2 regions of the Paenibacillus thailandensis genome follow, and region 1 is predicted to be linked to the other one. Evidence: riboswitches for the same ligand, from Rfam matches in the RefSeq annotation. Region 1 holds a riboswitch; the other holds the start of a gene.
What was found. A riboswitch is a leader RNA that binds a small molecule or an ion and turns the genes downstream of it on or off. The one in region 1 is predicted to bind thiamine pyrophosphate.

Region 1 (8,318 bases):
GGCAGCCAGTTCGGGCAGTCCGATGTCCGGGTCGGCCAGATGCCCCTCCATCCATTCGATAAGCGGGCGAAGCTTCTCGACGTTGCGGGAGATCGGAGCGTTATTGTGCAGCTGCCCGTATTTTTTCAGCATGACGAGAAACCGGTAGGCGTCCGCGGACAGTTGAAGGCCGAACACGTCGTCGTCCGTTTCGCTTCGGCGAAGCATCTGCTGCATTTGGCGCGTGAAGGGGGTGTCCGGCTCCCATTTATAATAAGCGGAGCGGTTCATGCCCAGCGATTCCAAAATCGCTTCCGACGCGGACCCGCCGAACGTTAAATAAAACGTTTCCCAGCCGGACCCTTCAACCGCTGCATAGCGGTGCGGAGCGTGGGGAATAAGAAGCACTCCGCTGCCGGGCGGGAGGGATACCGTTTTATCGTCGTATGCGATTCGGCCTTCTCCGCGCTCGGTTTGGATCCAATGGTAAAGCGGATACCCTTGCGGCCGGTCGACTTTTTCCTGGTCGCGGTTATGCCCGAGGCTTTCGACCGTTAACGGCAGAGGCTGCTCTTCCGAAGGCGAAAGGACGAACCGAAGATGGGTCAGCCGTTCCGTCGATTCCATCGCGCCACCTCCTAATTTCGAGTTCCATATTATTATATCGATTTCTCTAGTTTCTTATATTTAAAGCGCATACATCTACAGGTACAATGGATTTATACTTATATCGTAAAGGATGTGCCGATGATGATCAACAGCAAGCTGCCCAAAATCTGGTACGGCGGCGACTACAACCCGGAGCAGTGGGACGATCCGCAAATTTGGGCCGAGGACAACCGCATGTTCAAGCTGGCGGGCATCGACGTCGCTACCGTCAACGTGTTTTCGTGGGCGCTGGCCCAACCTGACGAAGAAACTTACGACTTCGCGTATTTGGACGAAACGATAGACCGGTTATATAAGGACGGCATTTACGTATGCCTCGCAACGAGCACGGGGGCGCACCCGGCATGGATGGCGAAAAAATACCCCGACGTGCTGCGCGTCGATTACCACGGGCGCAAGCGCAAATTCGGCGGGCGCCACAACTCTTGCCCGAACAGCCCGACCTACCGCAAATATTCCGAGCGGATCGCCGAGAAGCTGGCCGAGCGCTACAAGGACCATCCGGCCGTGCTCATCTGGCACGTATCCAACGAATACGGCGGTTACTGCTATTGCGACAATTGCGAAGCCTCTTTCCGCGAGTGGCTGAAAGAACGGTACGGCACGCTGGAGAAGTTGAACAAAGCTTGGAATACCCGGTTCTGGGGACATACGTTCTACGATTGGGACGAAATCGTCGTGCCTAACGAGCTGAGCGAGGAATGGAGCGGCAACCGGACGAATTTCCAAGGCATCTCGCTCGATTACCGCCGTTTCCAATCGGCGAGCATGCTGGAATGCTACAAGCTCGAGTACAACGCGCTCAAAAAGCATACGCCGGACATCCCGGTAACGACGAATTTGATGGGCTTTTATCCGGAGCTGAATTACTTCGAGTGGGCGAAATATATGGATGTCGTGTCGTGGGACAACTATCCGTCGCTTGACACGCCTTACAGCTTTACGGCCATGACGCACGATCTGATGCGCGGCCTTAAGCAAGGCCAGCCGTTCATGCTGATGGAGCAGACGCCAAGCCAGCAGAACTGGCAGCCGTACAACTCGCTGAAGCGCCCGGGCGTCATGCGGCTGTGGAGCCACCAGGCCGTGGCGCGCGGCGCGGACACGGTATTGTTCTTCCAGCTCCGCCGCTCCATCGGCGCCTGCGAGAAATACCACGGGGCGGTTATCGAGCATGTCGGACATGAGCATACGCGCGTCTTCCGCGAATGCGCCGAGCTGGGCGCCGAGCTGCAGAAGCTGGGCGACAAAGTGCTCGATGCCCGCGTGGAAGCGAAGGTTGCGATCGTTTTCGATTGGGAGAACCGCTGGGCGATCGAACTGTCGAGCGGACCGACGGTCGCCTTGAAATACGTCGAAGAGGTTCATAAATATTACGACGCCTTGTTCAATATGAACGTGCAAACGGCTATGATCGGCGTCGAGGAGGACCTGAGCGGTTACGACATCGTGATCGCGCCGGTACTATATATGGTTAAGCCGGGTTACGCGAAGAAAGTCGAGGAATTCGTGGCCGGCGGCGGCACGTTCGTAACGACGTTCTTCAGCGGTATCGTGAATGAAAACGACCTCGTGACGACCGGCGGCTATCCCGGAGAGCTTCGCAAAGTGCTTGGCATCTGGGCGGAGGAAATCGATGCTCTGCTTCCCGGCAGCACGAACCGGATCGTCATGAAGGAGAGCCTCGGTACGCTGGAGGGCTCCTATGAATGCGGCATTCTGTGCGACTTGATCCACACGAAAGGCGCCACGGCCGTTGCGGAATACGGCAGCGATTTCTACAAAGGAATGCCGGCGCTGACCGTCAACAAATTCGGCCAAGGGGAAGCTTGGTACGTCGCATCCAGCCCGGATAAAGCGTTTATGGAAGGTTTCATGGCGAAGCTGGTACAGGACAAAGGCATCCGTCCGCTGGCGCGCGGACCGGTCGGCCTGGAAGCGTCCCGCCGGGCGAAAGACGGCAAGTCTCTGCTTTTCCTGCTGAACCATAACGCGCATGCCGTAACCGCGGAGCTGGAAGCGGGCAAGGCGTATGCCGATGCGGTGTCCGGCCAAGCCGTCTCCGGCAATACGCTGGAAGTACCGGGATACGGCGTCGTTATTTTGGAAGAAGCGAAGTAAAAAGGCAAGACAGCCAACAGGGCAGCCGCCAATCAAACCGGTCCAGCCGCATTGCTCGGCATGGACCGGTTTTTTTTCGGGAAGAGAAGTGTGAGTCGAAATGTTTAGGCTTTATACTCACTAGATTTTTGGTCGTTCTCTCCGCAGCCCAGGATGATTCTCGCGTCTTTTGGCTATTCTCCCGCAGTTCAGGTTGTGTCTCGCTCCTTTTAGGTTGTTCTCCCCGCAGTTCAGGTTGAGTCTCGCTCCTTTTGGTTGTTCTCCCCGCAGTTCAGGTTGAGTCTCGCTCCTTTTGGCTATTCTCCCCGCAAGCTCAGGAAGGTTCCGGCGTCTTTTGGCTATTCTCCCCGCAAGCTCAGTTGAGTCTCGCTCCTTTTGGACGTTCTATCCGCAGCTCAAGAGCATTAACAGTTCTGAGCAGGCGGAATAGCGGTGATAAGGGAGAAAGCAGACCTGACTATATGGGATATCGATAAAAAGGAATCTTCAAGGCCTGAGCAAACGGGATACCGGTACAAAGGAAAACAATAGTTCTGAGCAAACGGGATAACGACGAAAAGGATCTAAGAAGCCTAAGCAGGCATGATAAAGAAAAATTTTGGTAGGATAAAGACTCCTCAGAGCATGACAATATTAATCAGGAAGAAAGCGAAGTAACAAACTGAGCAGACGGGATAGAGATAAAAAGAAGCCAAAAGAGAGCTCTTCCGCACAAAACTTGACGTTCGATTCGCGAATACAGCAACTGCACATAAAAAACCGTCTACTCTTCGAGTAAACGGTTTTTGGAATTACCGGCCTTGCAAAGCGGATGCGACAGCCGCGAGCAGCTGCCGGACGGCCAGGCGCGGCGAAGGAGCGGCCGCGACGGCCGAAATGACCGAGACGCCGTCCGCTCCGGAGCGAATAGCTATAGCCGCGTTGTCCGCGGTCAACCCGCCGATGGCGACAAGCGGCAGCGCAATGCCCGCGTTACGCAGCTCTTCGAGCAAGCGGGTGCCTTGTACGGCACGGGCGTCATCCTTCGAGGACGTCGGGAAGATCGGCCCGATGCCCAGGTAGTCGGCTCCGTCGGCAATCGCTTGGCGCGCTTCTTCGACGGTGTGCGCAGATACGCCGACAATGCGCCCCGCTCCGACGAGGCGCCGGATATCGCCCGCGGGCGCATCCTCCTGACCGACATGGATGCCGTCCGCGTCCAAGGCGATGGCCAGCTCGATATCGTCGTTGACGATAAACGGTATGCCGGCTTCCCGGCAGCAGTCGCGAAGCTGCATGCCAAGCGCCAGCTTCGCTTTTCCTTCGAGGGCGCCGGCTCCTTTTTCCCGGTATTGGAACATCGTCGCTCCGCCCTCGATCGCTGCTCGCAGCACGTCTAGGGGTGAGCTGCAATTAACGCTCCCTGCAATAAAATAAAGTCTCAACGCCCGGCGGACGGCCGCTTCGTTCCACCCTGCCATCAAGCTTCTCCTCCTTGCAGTCGCCGCCTATAGGCAAAGTGGTTCGTCGGCCCGTGGCCGCCGCCGATTCCCAGGTTCTCCTCGATAGCCGCCTGAATAAACGCTTTGGCCGTTTGAACAGCCTCTTCTACGGGCTTGCCTTGAGCGAGCAAGGCGGTTACCGCTGCGGAGTAGGTACAACCGGTTCCGTGAGTATGGCGGGTTTCGATCCGTTTGCTTTCCATATACATAAACTGTCGCCCATCGTATAGCAGGTCGACGACTTGTTCCGTTGCGTAATCGTGTCCGCCTTTCATGACGACGTAACGGGAGCCCATCTGTACGAGACGCTTCGCCGCTTCTTCGCGGTCGGCAAGCGACCGGATGGCCATTCCGGCGAGCAGCTCCGCTTCGGGAACATTGGGCGTCGTAACCAGGGCCAGCGGAATCAGCCGCTTGATCAAGGCGGCGACAGCTTCCCGCTTTAAAAGCGCCGAGCCTCCTTTGGCGACCATAACCGGATCGATGACGAGCTTATCCCAGCCGTATTCCGCCGCCTTGTCGGCTACGATGGAGATAATGGCCGCATCGAACAGCATCCCCGTCTTTACGGCATGGGGCTGAAGATCGTCCCCGATCGCGTCAAGCTGCCGGGCAACCGCTTCTTCCGTTAATGGATACACGCCGTGTACCCCAAGCGTGTTTTGGGCCGTAACGGCGGTTAGGGCGGACATGCCGTAAACGCCGAGCTCCTGGAACGTTTTAAGATCGGCTTGAATGCCTGCTCCTCCGCCGCTATCCGAACCGGCAATCGTTAGGGCCAGGCGAATGGTTTCGTTCATGCGGTCAAACTCCTCTCCACTCAGGTGCTTTGTTTCCATGGGCGGACGATTTTCCGTTCGTTGACGGTCTCCGGAGAAACCGAAGCCAATTGATTGATAAACTCGATTTGGAAGCTCCCCGGCCCTTGTCCGGCCGTCCGTTCGAAGGCGTTCTCCGCAGCGATGCCGTAGAAGGCAAGCGCCTCCGTTACGGCGTCCAGCTTGGATTCCCCGCCAACGGCGAGAAAGGCGGCAACAACCGAACTAAGAAGGCATCCGGCTCCGGTCACTTTGGCGAGCAGCGGGTGGCCGTTGCCGATCAAGGCGACGGCAGTGCCGTCCGTCACAATATCCTCCTTGCCGGTCGCGGCTACGATGCAGCCTAATTTCAAGGCAGCCCGCCGGGCAATCTCCAGCGCGTCCCCGCTGCCTTCGCCGGCATCGACACCTTTAATATCCCAGCGTTCGCCTGCGGTATTGGCGATTTCGGCCATATTGCCGCGCAGAACGTCTACCTTGACCTGCTTCATCACCGTTTGCGCCGTCTCCGTCCGATAAGGAGTCGCCCCGGCTCCCACCGGGTCGAATACGACAGGCACTCCGTTGGCGTTTGCGGACCGTCCCGCCAGCAGGATGGATTGCACGACATTTTCGTCAAGCGTTCCGATATTGAACATGACTGCGTCTGCGATACGGGCGACGTCCTCCACCTCCTCGTGCGCATACGCCATGAAGGGCGAAGCGCCCAAGGTGAGCAAGCCGTTGGCGGTAAAGTTGGCCACCACAAGGTTCGTAATATTATGGACTAGCGGATTGCGTTCGCGCACCCTTTTCAAATAAGACATCGTAAGCATCCTCCTTCAATAAGCACAAAACCCGCCCCTTCCGAAAGGAAGGAGCGGGTTCCCGAATCAAGCCGCAAATACGCGCGGACCATTATGACAGGCTGTCTCCACTTCCCTCCGCTGGTACGAACCAGATCAGGTTCCAAGGGTCCGGAGTCAAGAAAGCTCCGTCTCAGCCAAACGGCTCCCCTAGTGAATAAAATAGGTAGTATTCGATTGTTTTCTACTATAGCATAAGCTGCCGCGCCGTTGCCATCCCTTCTCATAAGTTCTACAATATTCATAAATCATTTTCCAAGGGAGCAGCCGTCACCATGAAAAAGATAAGCTTTATACAGCCGGATGCCGCCGGTTGGCTTCAAAAATTTCAATTTTCGATTCCGATTAAAGTGCGTTATTGCGAAACGGATATGTTGGGACACGTAAACAATGTCAGCTATTTTATGTATTTTGAACAGGGACGCGTCGATTATTTCGATCATCTCGGGCTGACGGCCGCGCTTTTCGGGGACAGGTTCGTCGCCGTGACGGCCGATCTGGAATGTCAGTACTTGGAGCAAGTTTACTTGAAGGATCCTCTGCAGCTGTACGTCCGGACGGCTCGTATCGGCCGTTCCTCCGTGGACATTCAATACGCGTTGGTCGCAAACGGGCGATTGAAAGCGGCAGGCAGAGGGGCGCTCGTGCTTATCGATAAGGAAAGCGGCAAAAGCGCGCCGTTACCCGATTTTGCCCGCGAAACGATTCGGAATTACGAAGGGGACAGACTCGAGGAGTAACGGTTAAGCCCGGCGCGCCAAGTGTCGTTTAAAACACGAAATAGAGGCTGACCCTAAGCCTGGTCGCAGTTATACGAAGTCGGAGGGGATGCAGCTTGTTTGATCCAACGGTATTCGACAATTTAAAAGTCGCATTCGAGAACACGATTTACGACCTGAACAATTTGGACCGGCGAATCGCCGTGACGAGCCGCAAAGACGTCCTGGACATGGCGGTGATGGGAAGAAGGTTTTCCATCGGCTTTCAGCTCACGGACGGCGGGACGGCTTATGCCGAGATCGAGCTGTCGGCTTCGCTGAAGGAGCTCGCGGCGGAGCTGTTGGAGCAGGAAGGGACGAACCCCGGCTGCGAGCTGAACGTCTATTTTCACGTTTCGATGGACGAAATTGACGAGAACTGCCGGCAGATCCGGGAAGCGCTGCACGAAATATGGGAGCCGGAGCAGCCCGTTAGCCAAACGATAGGCTTTATTTACGGCAGTACGCCGCTTGTTTATCGGAACCGGATCGGCATTCCGTTCAATCGCAAAATTAACGAGGATCAGATGGAGGACATTGCGAACCTGGTCGATTTTACGATCAAAACGTTGGAGAGGCTCCGTGCCATGGGTTGGTAAGCGGCGGGATCGAGTCCCGACTGCCGGATGGCCATCCGTTATAACGGAAGGGCGCTTTTTTCGAATGGCCCCCGCCTTTTTGGGACATAGTAGGGATGAACGGGGGGATCGAGATGAGCATGGAACCGGACCATGGCCCTGACAAACGGATAACGTTGCACGGCTTCAATAATTTGACGAAGTCGCTAAGCTTCAATATGTATGATATTTGCTATACGAAGACGAAGGAAGAACGGGAAGCCTATATCGCATACATTGACGAGCAATATAATTCCGAACGGTTGACGGGCATTTTGAATACGGTGTCCGAAATGATCGGTGCGCATGTGTTGAACGTCGCGAAGCAGGATTACGTGCCGCAGGGGGCAAGCGTAACGCTGCTCGTATCGGAAGGACCGGTCGTGGAGGCGCCGCCGCATATGTTCGACGAATCGCCGGGGCCGATGCCGGACAACGTCGTCATGCAGCTGGATAAAAGTCATATTACCGTCCATACGTATCCCGAATATCATCCGAGCGAAGGCATCAGCACGTTCCGCGCCGACATCGACGTTTCAACCTGCGGCGAAATTTCGCCGCTGAAGGCGCTCAGCTACTTAATCGGCTCCTTCGAAACCGACGTTATGACGATCGATTATCGGGTACGGGGATTTACGCGGGACATTTACGGCAACAAGTTGTTTATCGATCACGACATCACCTCGATCCAGAACTACATCCCGGACGACATTATCTCGTCTTACGACATGATCGACGTAAACGTCTATCAGGAGCATATATTCCATACAAAATGTAAGTTGAACCGCTTCGATTTAAACAACTATCTGTTCGGTTACACAAAGGACAAGCTTAGCCCGAAGGAGCAGAAGGAGATGGAAGCGAGGCTGAGGGAGGAAATGGACGAAATTTTTTACGGCAAAAATTTGTCCTAACCGCTTTCCATAAGCCGTTGTCGCCTCTCTCCGTTCATAAGCTCGAAATAAAGCCCGCCGGTATGGTATGCACCGGCGGGCTGATGGTTTAGCCCGGCGTCAGCCTCTGACGATTT
Region 2 (8,318 bases), on a different contig from region 1:
GGTTCGAGCTTCCGAAGCGCTTCTCCCTCGACGAGCTCGGCGCTTGCGCCCCAATCGTTCTGCCATGAGATGCGGGAGAGTGCGTGCAGCAAGTCCGTTTCGCCGTTCAACAGGGTAAGGCTGCCGCTTCGGACCCATTCCGCCCTCTCCCCCGACGCCTCCTCCACTTCGGCAATCCAGTCGGGATAACAGTTTAAGCTCGCCAGGCAAAGCTGGAAAAAAGCGTCCGGCTGGTCCGTATTCTCGGAAAAGGCCGCAAGCATCCCCGCCGCCGCTCCGGAGGCTTGCCCGCCGCAAGCGGCGGGTTCGGCGACCGTGACCTGCATGCCCTCGGCCGCGGCCCGGAACGCGCACGACAAGCCGATAATGCCGCCGCCGAGCACAAGGACCGTCTGCGCCGTCATGGCTCGCCCTCGCGGGACGCGCCCGAAGAGAATAAAGAGCCTTGCAGGTCGCTGCTTGCCGAGGCGTACGGTTTCCTCGGAATGCGACCGGCATGGTAGCCGAGCCGGCCGGCTTCGATAGCCAGCTTCATCGCCCTCGCCATCATCGCCGGATGCTTCGCTTTCGCCACCGGCGTATTCGCCAATATGCCGGAAGCGCCAAGCTCCATCGCCTCGGCGGCGTCCTTGGGAGACCCGATTCCGGCGTCGACGATCACCGGCACGTTCGCTTCTTCGGCGATCAGCCCGATATTATACGGATTCAGCAGTCCAAGCCCTGTGCCGATCGGCGATCCGCCGGGCATGACGGCCGCCGCTCCCGCTTCCTCCAGCCGCTTGCACAAGATGGGATCGTCCGACGTATAAGCGAATACGGCGAAACCATCCTTGGCAAGCCGCTCCGTTGCTCGCAGCGTTTCGATCGGATCGGGGAGCAAGTAACGGGGATTTACGCTGATTTCGACCTTAATCCAATTCCCCATCCCCGCAGCTCTGGCCAAGCTTGCGATCCGCACCGCCTCGTCGGCCGTTTGCGAGCCCGACGTATTCGGCAAATACCGGAGCGGCTTATCCTCCAAGTGCTGAAGCAGCGAATCGTCTTCGGCCCGGTCGAGATCGACGCGGCGGATCGCAAACGTCACCACTTCGGCTTCCGACGCTTCCAGCGCCTGCCTTAGGGCAAGCGGATTCGGAAAACGGCCCGTTCCGAGAAAAAACCGGGATTTCAGGCTAACGTCTCCGATGCGCAGCGGATCGTTGTACATGTTGTTCACTTTACAATCAGCCTCCTCCGACAAAATGGATAAGCTCCACCGACGCGCCTTCGCGGATCGGCGCTTCCGGCCAGACCGAACGATCGACGATGGCGCCGTCGAGCTCGACAAGCAGCCTTTTCCCTTGCTGCCCGAGCTGGAGCACCAGCTCTTCCACCGTGGCGGCGGCCACGGTCCGTTCGGCGCCGTTCAACTGGATTCGCCGAACTGCCGCGCCGCCATGCTCCCCGGCAGCCGTTAATTGCGCTTTGAACGCTTCGCAAACGCGCCGCGGATTATCGCTGCCGACGATGGCGGAGACGGCGCACAGCCGTGCCGCACCGGCGGCCAGCACCTCGGCCGCGTTCGCCGGCGTAATGCCGCCGATCGCGAAAAAAGGAATCCGGACGCCCGCCGCCGCTTCGCGGACGTAAGCTGTCGTCACGGCCTGCCGGCCGGGCTTCGTGCCGGTCGGATAAACGGGACCGACGCCGATATAGTCGGCTCCCGCCTCCTGCGCGGCCAGCGCCTGCCCGATGGAATGCGTCGATACGCCGACGATTTTATCCGGGCCGAGAAGCTCCCGCGCTTCCGCGAAGCCGCCGTCCTCCTGCCCGAGATGGACGCCGTCCGCATCCGCCAGCTTCGCGATGTCCGGATAGTCGTTGACGATAAGCGGCACGCCGAAATGCCGCGTCAACTCTTTGAGCGACCGGGCTTTGCGCAGCAGCTCGTCTTTGTCGGCCGTTTTGTCGCGGAGCTGCACGATATCCGCCCCGCCTTGAAGCGCCTGCTCGATAACGTCCAGCATCGCCCGCCCCGGATGGTAGTTCTCGCCCGTGATGACGTACAGCCGGATGTTATCCCAGTTCCAATTCCCCATGAATCGATCGTCTCCCCTCTATCCGCATGGTTCCGCCGGCGTTCCGGCGAAAATTTTATCCAAGTCGAGATATGCGCCGCACAGCGCCGCCGCCTCGCCCGCGTCCGTCGTGCCTTGAACGAGCACCCGCCCGTCCGGAAACAGGACAAGCCGCTGGCCGACCGGCAGCTCGGCCCGAAGCAAATAAGGATTGGCGGTCAGCCTGCAGCCCTTCCGTTCCAGTTCGGTCCGCGCCGCTTCAAGCGGCAGCGGCGCGGCGAGCGTAAGCTGCACCGTATCGCGCCCGCAAAGGGTAACCGCCTGCAGCGGAGCCGGCGCGCCGGAGCCGTTCGTCCGCCCGAACGCTCGCTCCGGCGCATATCCGGCGCTTGCCGCGGCTCCTCCGGACTGACGCATTGGCACCGTCCCCGCCGCATAACCTGCGGCTGCCGCGCCGCTGCCGGGCCGGCGGGCTTGCGCATCGCTCGCCGAACGTCCTTCGCCTTCCGCATGACCGGCGTTTGCCGGTCCGCCCGGCACGGGCGCCGCGGCCGTTGTCGCGCTGCGGCGCTCCGCTTCAAGCCGCTGCCCCCGCTCCGCCCCGCGGCCGGGACTGCAATGCGGGCAGCGCCCGTTCCCGGCGGGAAGCTGCGATTCCCGCAGCCGGAAGGGCCACAGGTCCGCGCTGATCCATGTGTTCCGCAGCGCGTCCTCGTTGCCGGTCAGCAGCTTCAGCGCTTCCGCCGCCTGCAGCGACGCGACCAGATCGACCGCCGGCGATATGACGCCGGCGGTGTCGCAAGTTTCGCCCTCCTCCGCCTCTTCTCCGCCGATGAGGCAGCGGAGACAGGCGGTGCGGCCGGGCAGAAGCGTCGCACACATGCCCGCCGAGCCCGTCACCCCGCCGTACAGCAGCGGGATGCCGCGCCTGAAGCATTCGTCCGACAGCAGCAGCCGCGTCGCCGCATTGTCCGTGCCGTCGAGCACGAGATCCGCACCGTCGATAAGCGGCCCGACCGTGCGGGAATTCACGTCCGTCACGTACGGCACGACGCTCACTTCGCCGTTAATGCGGCGAAGCTTTGCGGCCGCCGCGGCCGCCTTGGGCAAGGCCGCCTCGGCGTCGGACTCGTCGAACAGCATTTGCCGCTGCAAATTGCTCGGTTCGACATAATCGCGGTCGGCGAGCCGGATTTCCCCGACGCCGGCCCGCGTCAAATGCTGGGCGAGCGACGCGCCCAGCGCTCCCGCGCCGACGATGAGAACGGCGCTTTCGCCAAGCCGCCGCTGCCCGGCATGCCCGATCGGCGCAAAGCGGATTTGCCGCGAATATCGCTCATCCCCGTAACGGCGTCCGGCTTCACCCATAAATCGAGCTCCCCGACGCCTTAAACGCGGCCGACCGCTCCTTCATCCCTTCTTCGATCGCTTCGGCCGTATCCAGCCCTCTGCTTTCGGCGAAATCCCGGATATCCTGCGTAATCCGCATGCTGCAGAACTTCGGCCCGCACATCGAGCAGAAGTGGGCCGACTTGGCCGCTTCCGCCGGAAGCGTCTCGTCGTGATACGCCATCGCCCGCTCCGGATCGAGCGACAGGCGGAACTGATCATGCCAGCGGAACTCGAAGCGCGCCTTCGACAAAGCGTCGTCGCGCTCCCGCGCCCGCGGATGCCCTTTCGCCAAATCGGCGGCGTGGGCCGCGATTTTGTAGGCGATGACGCCTTCCTTCACGTCTTCCTTGTTCGGCAAGCCCAAATGCTCCTTCGGCGTAACGTAGCACAGCATCGCCGTGCCGAACCAGCCGATCATCGCCGCGCCGATCGCCGATGTAATATGGTCGTAACCGGGCGCGATATCGGTCGTAAGCGGGCCCAGCGTATAAAACGGAGCTTCGTTGCAGACCGCCGCCTGCCGGTCCATGTTTTCCTTGATCAGATGCATCGGGACGTGGCCGGGTCCTTCGATCATCACCTGCACGTCATGCCGCCAAGCGATTTGGGTCAATTCGCCCAGCGTATCCAGCTCGGCGAACTGCGCCTCGTCGTTGGCGTCGGCGATGGAACCCGGCCTAAGCCCGTCGCCCAGCGAGAAGGTGACGTCGTACGCCTTCATGATTTCGCAAATTTCTTCGAAATGGGTGTATAAGAAATTTTCCTTGTGATGCGCCAGGCACCAGGCCGCCATGATCGAACCGCCGCGGGATACGATTCCGGTCACCCGCTTGGCCGTCAGCGGGATGTACCTGAGCAGCACGCCGGCATGGATCGTAAAGTAGTCCACCCCTTGCTCCGCCTGCTCGATGAGCGTGTCGCGGAACACCTCCCAGCTCAAATTTTCCGCGACGCCGTTTACTTTCTCCAGCGCTTGGTAGATCGGCACCGTTCCGACCGGAACGGGGGAATTGCGGATGATCCACTCCCGCGTCGTATGGATGTTCCGTCCCGTGGACAAATCCATAATCGTATCCGCGCCCCAGCGGGTCGCCCACGTCATCTTCTCCACCTCTTCCTCGATGGAGGAGGCGACGGCGGAATTGCCGATGTTCGCGTTGATTTTCACGTGAAAAGCCTTTCCGATAATCATCGGCTCGCTTTCCGGATGGTTGATGTTCGCCGGGATGACCGCGCGTCCCGCCGCCACTTCGGAACGGACGAATTCGGGGCTCATCCCTTCGCGCAGCGCAATGAACTCCATCTCCGGCGTAACGATCCCTTGCCGCGCATAATGCAGCTGCGTCACGTTGCGGCCCTCGCGGGCGCGAAGCGGACGGCGGCTCAGCGGAAACAGCTCCGCGCCGCGGGCCCGCGCCGACTCCTCGGAAGCGAAGCCGTTATCCTCCGGACGAACGCTGCGGCCCTCGTAGCTTTCGGTATCCCCTCTTTCCGCAATCCACGCGGAGCGAAGCGCCGGCAGACCTTTCCGCACGTCCGCAACATAACTCTCGTCCGTATAAGGCCCGCTCGTATCGTACACGCGCACCGGCGCGTTCGCGCTCACGTTGCCGCTTCTGTCCTCCGTCTCGGACAACGCGATTTCGCGCATCGGCACGCGGATGTCGTCTCTCTCTCCGGTTACGTAAACTTTGCGGCTGCCCGGCAGCGGCGACATGTGAATAGACATAAAAAAACCTCCCGGCGGAAAATGAATTTTCCACTAGGAGGCCTCGTCAAGCCTGCGGCCGAAAGCGTACAGGCGAAAGCGTTGCCGGAGCGGCCGCGGGCGAATGGCGCCCGCTTCCTTGCAGCGCGGCTCTATCCCGCGCTTGCTGCGGCGAATCGTCTTCCCGGCAGACTGCTTGAAAGCAGCGCTGCTGTCTGTGACAATTCTCCGCTTCACCGGCTTTCCCGACGCGGCAACGGATTTGCCGGAACGCACGCCGCTTTTGCTTCTGACGGTTTCGTCCGGCAAAAATCGAAGCCGGTGCAAACCGCAAAACGAATCGGCGTATACATTCCGATATGGCAAAAAAGCCGTTCCCGCGAAGGAACGGCTGATAGACGACATCGTTCCCGCGAACAGGACCGAGTCGGCCCGTCGCGCACAGAACGGCAATATCGCATCATCCCACTTTCCTACGCTGGCATAACCCAGATCAGGTTCAAAGGGACCAAAGCCGAAGCTTTATCTCAGCCCTTGCGGGCGCCCCTAGTGGATTTATGGTAAAAACTATACATCCTCCTGCCAAGGGCTGTCAATAGAAAGCGGATGAAAAACGTCCTCGTGAAACACCTCGAGCCAACGCCTTGCGGTGTGAAGCCAAGTAAATTTTCTCTCGACGAGCGCTCTGCTGTTCATGCCCATCCAGTCGCGAAGCGGCTTGTCGCGCAGCAACAAATCCAGCCGCTCGAGCAGCTCTTCTTCGATGCGTTCGGGCCGAACGAGAAACCCCGTTTCGCCCGGAACGATAATTTCCTTCATTCCTCCCGCCTCCGTCGCCACGACGGGAACGCCCGACGCCATCGCCTCGACGTTGACCAAGCCAAACGCTTCCCGCCCGCCGGAAGGCACGACGGCGACGTCGGATACGAGAAACCAGTCCGGCACGTCCGAATGCGGCACATATGGGACGAACCGGACGTTGCCGGAGCTTCTGTGTCCGAGCCGGACAAGCTTTCTGGCGTACGCGGTAGTCCGGTGGGAGCCGTAAAACGGGCTGCCGACGACGACGACCAGCAGCTCGGGATGCCGCCTCGAAAGCTCGGGAGCGATGCGAAGCAGATGATGGACGCCTTTGAGCGGAATGAGGCGCCCGATAAACATGACGACTTTGCGGCCGGTCAGCCCTTTCAGCCGGCGCATATCCTCGCGTCTTCGCGCCCCTTCCTCGGAGTGCTGGGATACAAACCGGAGCGTATCCACGCCGGGGTATACGACCCGGATTTTGGCCGCCGCTTCCGGGGCTCTGCGGGCTACCTCGCTGCGGATAAATTCGCTGTTTACGATAATTTTGTCCGCCTTGCGCAAGCTTTGCTTCAGCTTGGCCGGCGATATATAACGCGGCCCGATAAAGGTCGTGGAATGCAAATTCAGCCAACACGGCTTGCCCGGGTGCATCCTTTTCAGGACGGGGATCATTTTCGGACGGTTTTCCACCTGGATCAGCGCCGGGGAGAACCTTTTGATCGCCATGCCCACCTTGCGCGCGTAGAGCGCTTTATCGGCTGCCGGAAACCGTTCGCAAACGATGTCGTTCACCCTGCTGATCTTGGACAGATAACGGCTTGACCGGCCGTATATGCGCGGCTCGACGTAAGGAGCGAGCAACGGGACGAACTTCTCGACGACACGTTCGACCGAGCTGCTTTTCGAGGAAGGAATCGGGTAGGATCCGGGCGTAACGAAGGCTACTTTCGTGGGCACCTGGAAGCCCTCCTAAAAGTTATTGACGGTACGCGGCATCGCTTCGGCGCCGCGCGCTCGGCTTCGGGAATATGGCGCCGTCAACGAATCCGTTAGGAGTAGCATACGCGATCCCGTGCCGGCCTGCTACCGGCATTCACCCTTCCCGCTTCGGGATTTCAGCCGATTCCGGACCGTCTTTCCGTTCCCAGCGAGGCCAGCAGCGACGAAGCAAGCAGGTAGAAGGACAAGTATGCCCCGCATAGGATAAATAACGGATTCAGCAGCACCATATGAACTTCGGTCATAAATACCGTCCGGTGCAAGATCGTGCGGACAATGGCGCCCGCCACGACCGTTAATGCGATAAATAAAGCCGCGGCCGCGATTTTGCCGCACCATGGACGCACGCGTGCGTCCTGCCGCCACCAGAACGCCAGCGCTCCCGCCCCCGCGGCATAACCAATGCCGATCAACAATTCGATCATACGATTCACCTCGTATCAAGCATTTGCCAAACGGACCTGATTTATCCACTCCGGCCGCTCGGATGCGGGTGCGGAGCGAGAAGAAGGCGGTTGATTTGCCCGCCCGGATATGGCACACTGTTTTGAGGTGCGCTTTCACGCGCTCCGCAGCACCGATCGCAAGAAAGGACGTGACGTACGGGCATGAATCGCTTTTTGCTCCGTTCGATGACGGAATTGAGCTCCCGCAAATGGATTTCAAGGCTTACGGGACGTTTCGCCAAGTCCAGGCAAAGCCGTATCTTTCTGGCCCGCTTCGTCAAGCTTTACGGCATTAATGTGGATGAAGCCGAAAAACCTTTTAAACAATACGAATCGTTGAACGAGTTTTTTACGCGCAGGCTGCAGGAAGGCGCAAGGCCGATCGACCATTCGGCCGACACGCTGACGAGCCCGGTCGACGCGCTCATTACGGGGATAGGCACTATCAAAGACGGCACGATCGTCAATGTAAAAGGGCAGGATTATACCGTAGACGAGCTGCTCAGCCATTCCCCGCGGATGGAAAATTACCGGAACGGCCGTTATATCGTTCTTTATTTAAGTCCTACCGACTATCACCGCATTCATGCGCCCGCAACCGGACGGATCGTCGAAAGGGAGCATATCGCGGGCAAAGTGTATCCGGTTAACGATTTCGGCATGCGCCACATGAGAGGCGTGCTGTCGCGCAACGAGCGGCTAATTACGTATATCCGCCTTAAGGAAGGCGAAGTGGCCGTCGTCAAGGTGGGCGCCATGAACGTAAGCAGCATCCGCTATACGGAGCCGCTTGCGGATACGGTGCAAAAAGGCGAGGAGCTTGCTTATTTCGAATTCGGCTCCACGGTCGTGCTGCTTACGCAGCAGGGCTTGTTCGTCCCCCGCCCCGACCTGAAGGAAGGCGTAAAGATC

Region 2: another riboswitch for thiamine pyrophosphate. It lies ahead of ACFSW5_RS04685 (hypothetical protein); the one in region 1 lies ahead of thiM (hydroxyethylthiazole kinase).

The regions. Positions count from the first base shown of each region.
Region 1 is NZ_JBHUMY010000041.1:1,613-9,930, reverse strand. Features, by position in the region: gene ACFSW5_RS23825 (AraC family transcriptional regulator) at 1-606, opposite strand, end outside; gene ACFSW5_RS23820 (beta-galactosidase) at 730-2,769, shown strand; gene thiE (thiamine phosphate synthase) at 3,561-4,229, opposite strand; gene thiD (bifunctional hydroxymethylpyrimidine kinase/phosphomethylpyrimidine kinase) at 4,229-5,050, opposite strand; gene thiM (hydroxyethylthiazole kinase) at 5,071-5,874, opposite strand; TPP riboswitch at 5,970-6,075, opposite strand; gene ACFSW5_RS23800 (acyl-CoA thioesterase) at 6,189-6,653, shown strand; gene ACFSW5_RS23795 (hypothetical protein) at 6,749-7,270, shown strand; gene speD (adenosylmethionine decarboxylase) at 7,384-8,202, shown strand; gene ACFSW5_RS23785 (secondary thiamine-phosphate synthase enzyme YjbQ) at 8,302-8,318, opposite strand, start outside.
Region 2 is NZ_JBHUMY010000005.1:40,752-49,069, forward strand. Features, by position in the region: gene thiO (glycine oxidase ThiO) at 1-404, opposite strand, end outside; gene ACFSW5_RS04665 (thiazole synthase) at 401-1,207, opposite strand; gene thiE (thiamine phosphate synthase) at 1,224-2,078, opposite strand; gene ACFSW5_RS04675 (ThiF family adenylyltransferase) at 2,097-3,425, opposite strand; gene thiC (phosphomethylpyrimidine synthase ThiC) at 3,418-5,178, opposite strand; gene ACFSW5_RS04685 (hypothetical protein) at 5,212-5,523, opposite strand; TPP riboswitch at 5,611-5,715, opposite strand; gene ACFSW5_RS04690 (glycosyltransferase family 4 protein) at 5,725-6,918, opposite strand; gene ACFSW5_RS04695 (hypothetical protein) at 7,077-7,385, opposite strand; gene asd (archaetidylserine decarboxylase) at 7,569-8,318, shown strand, end outside.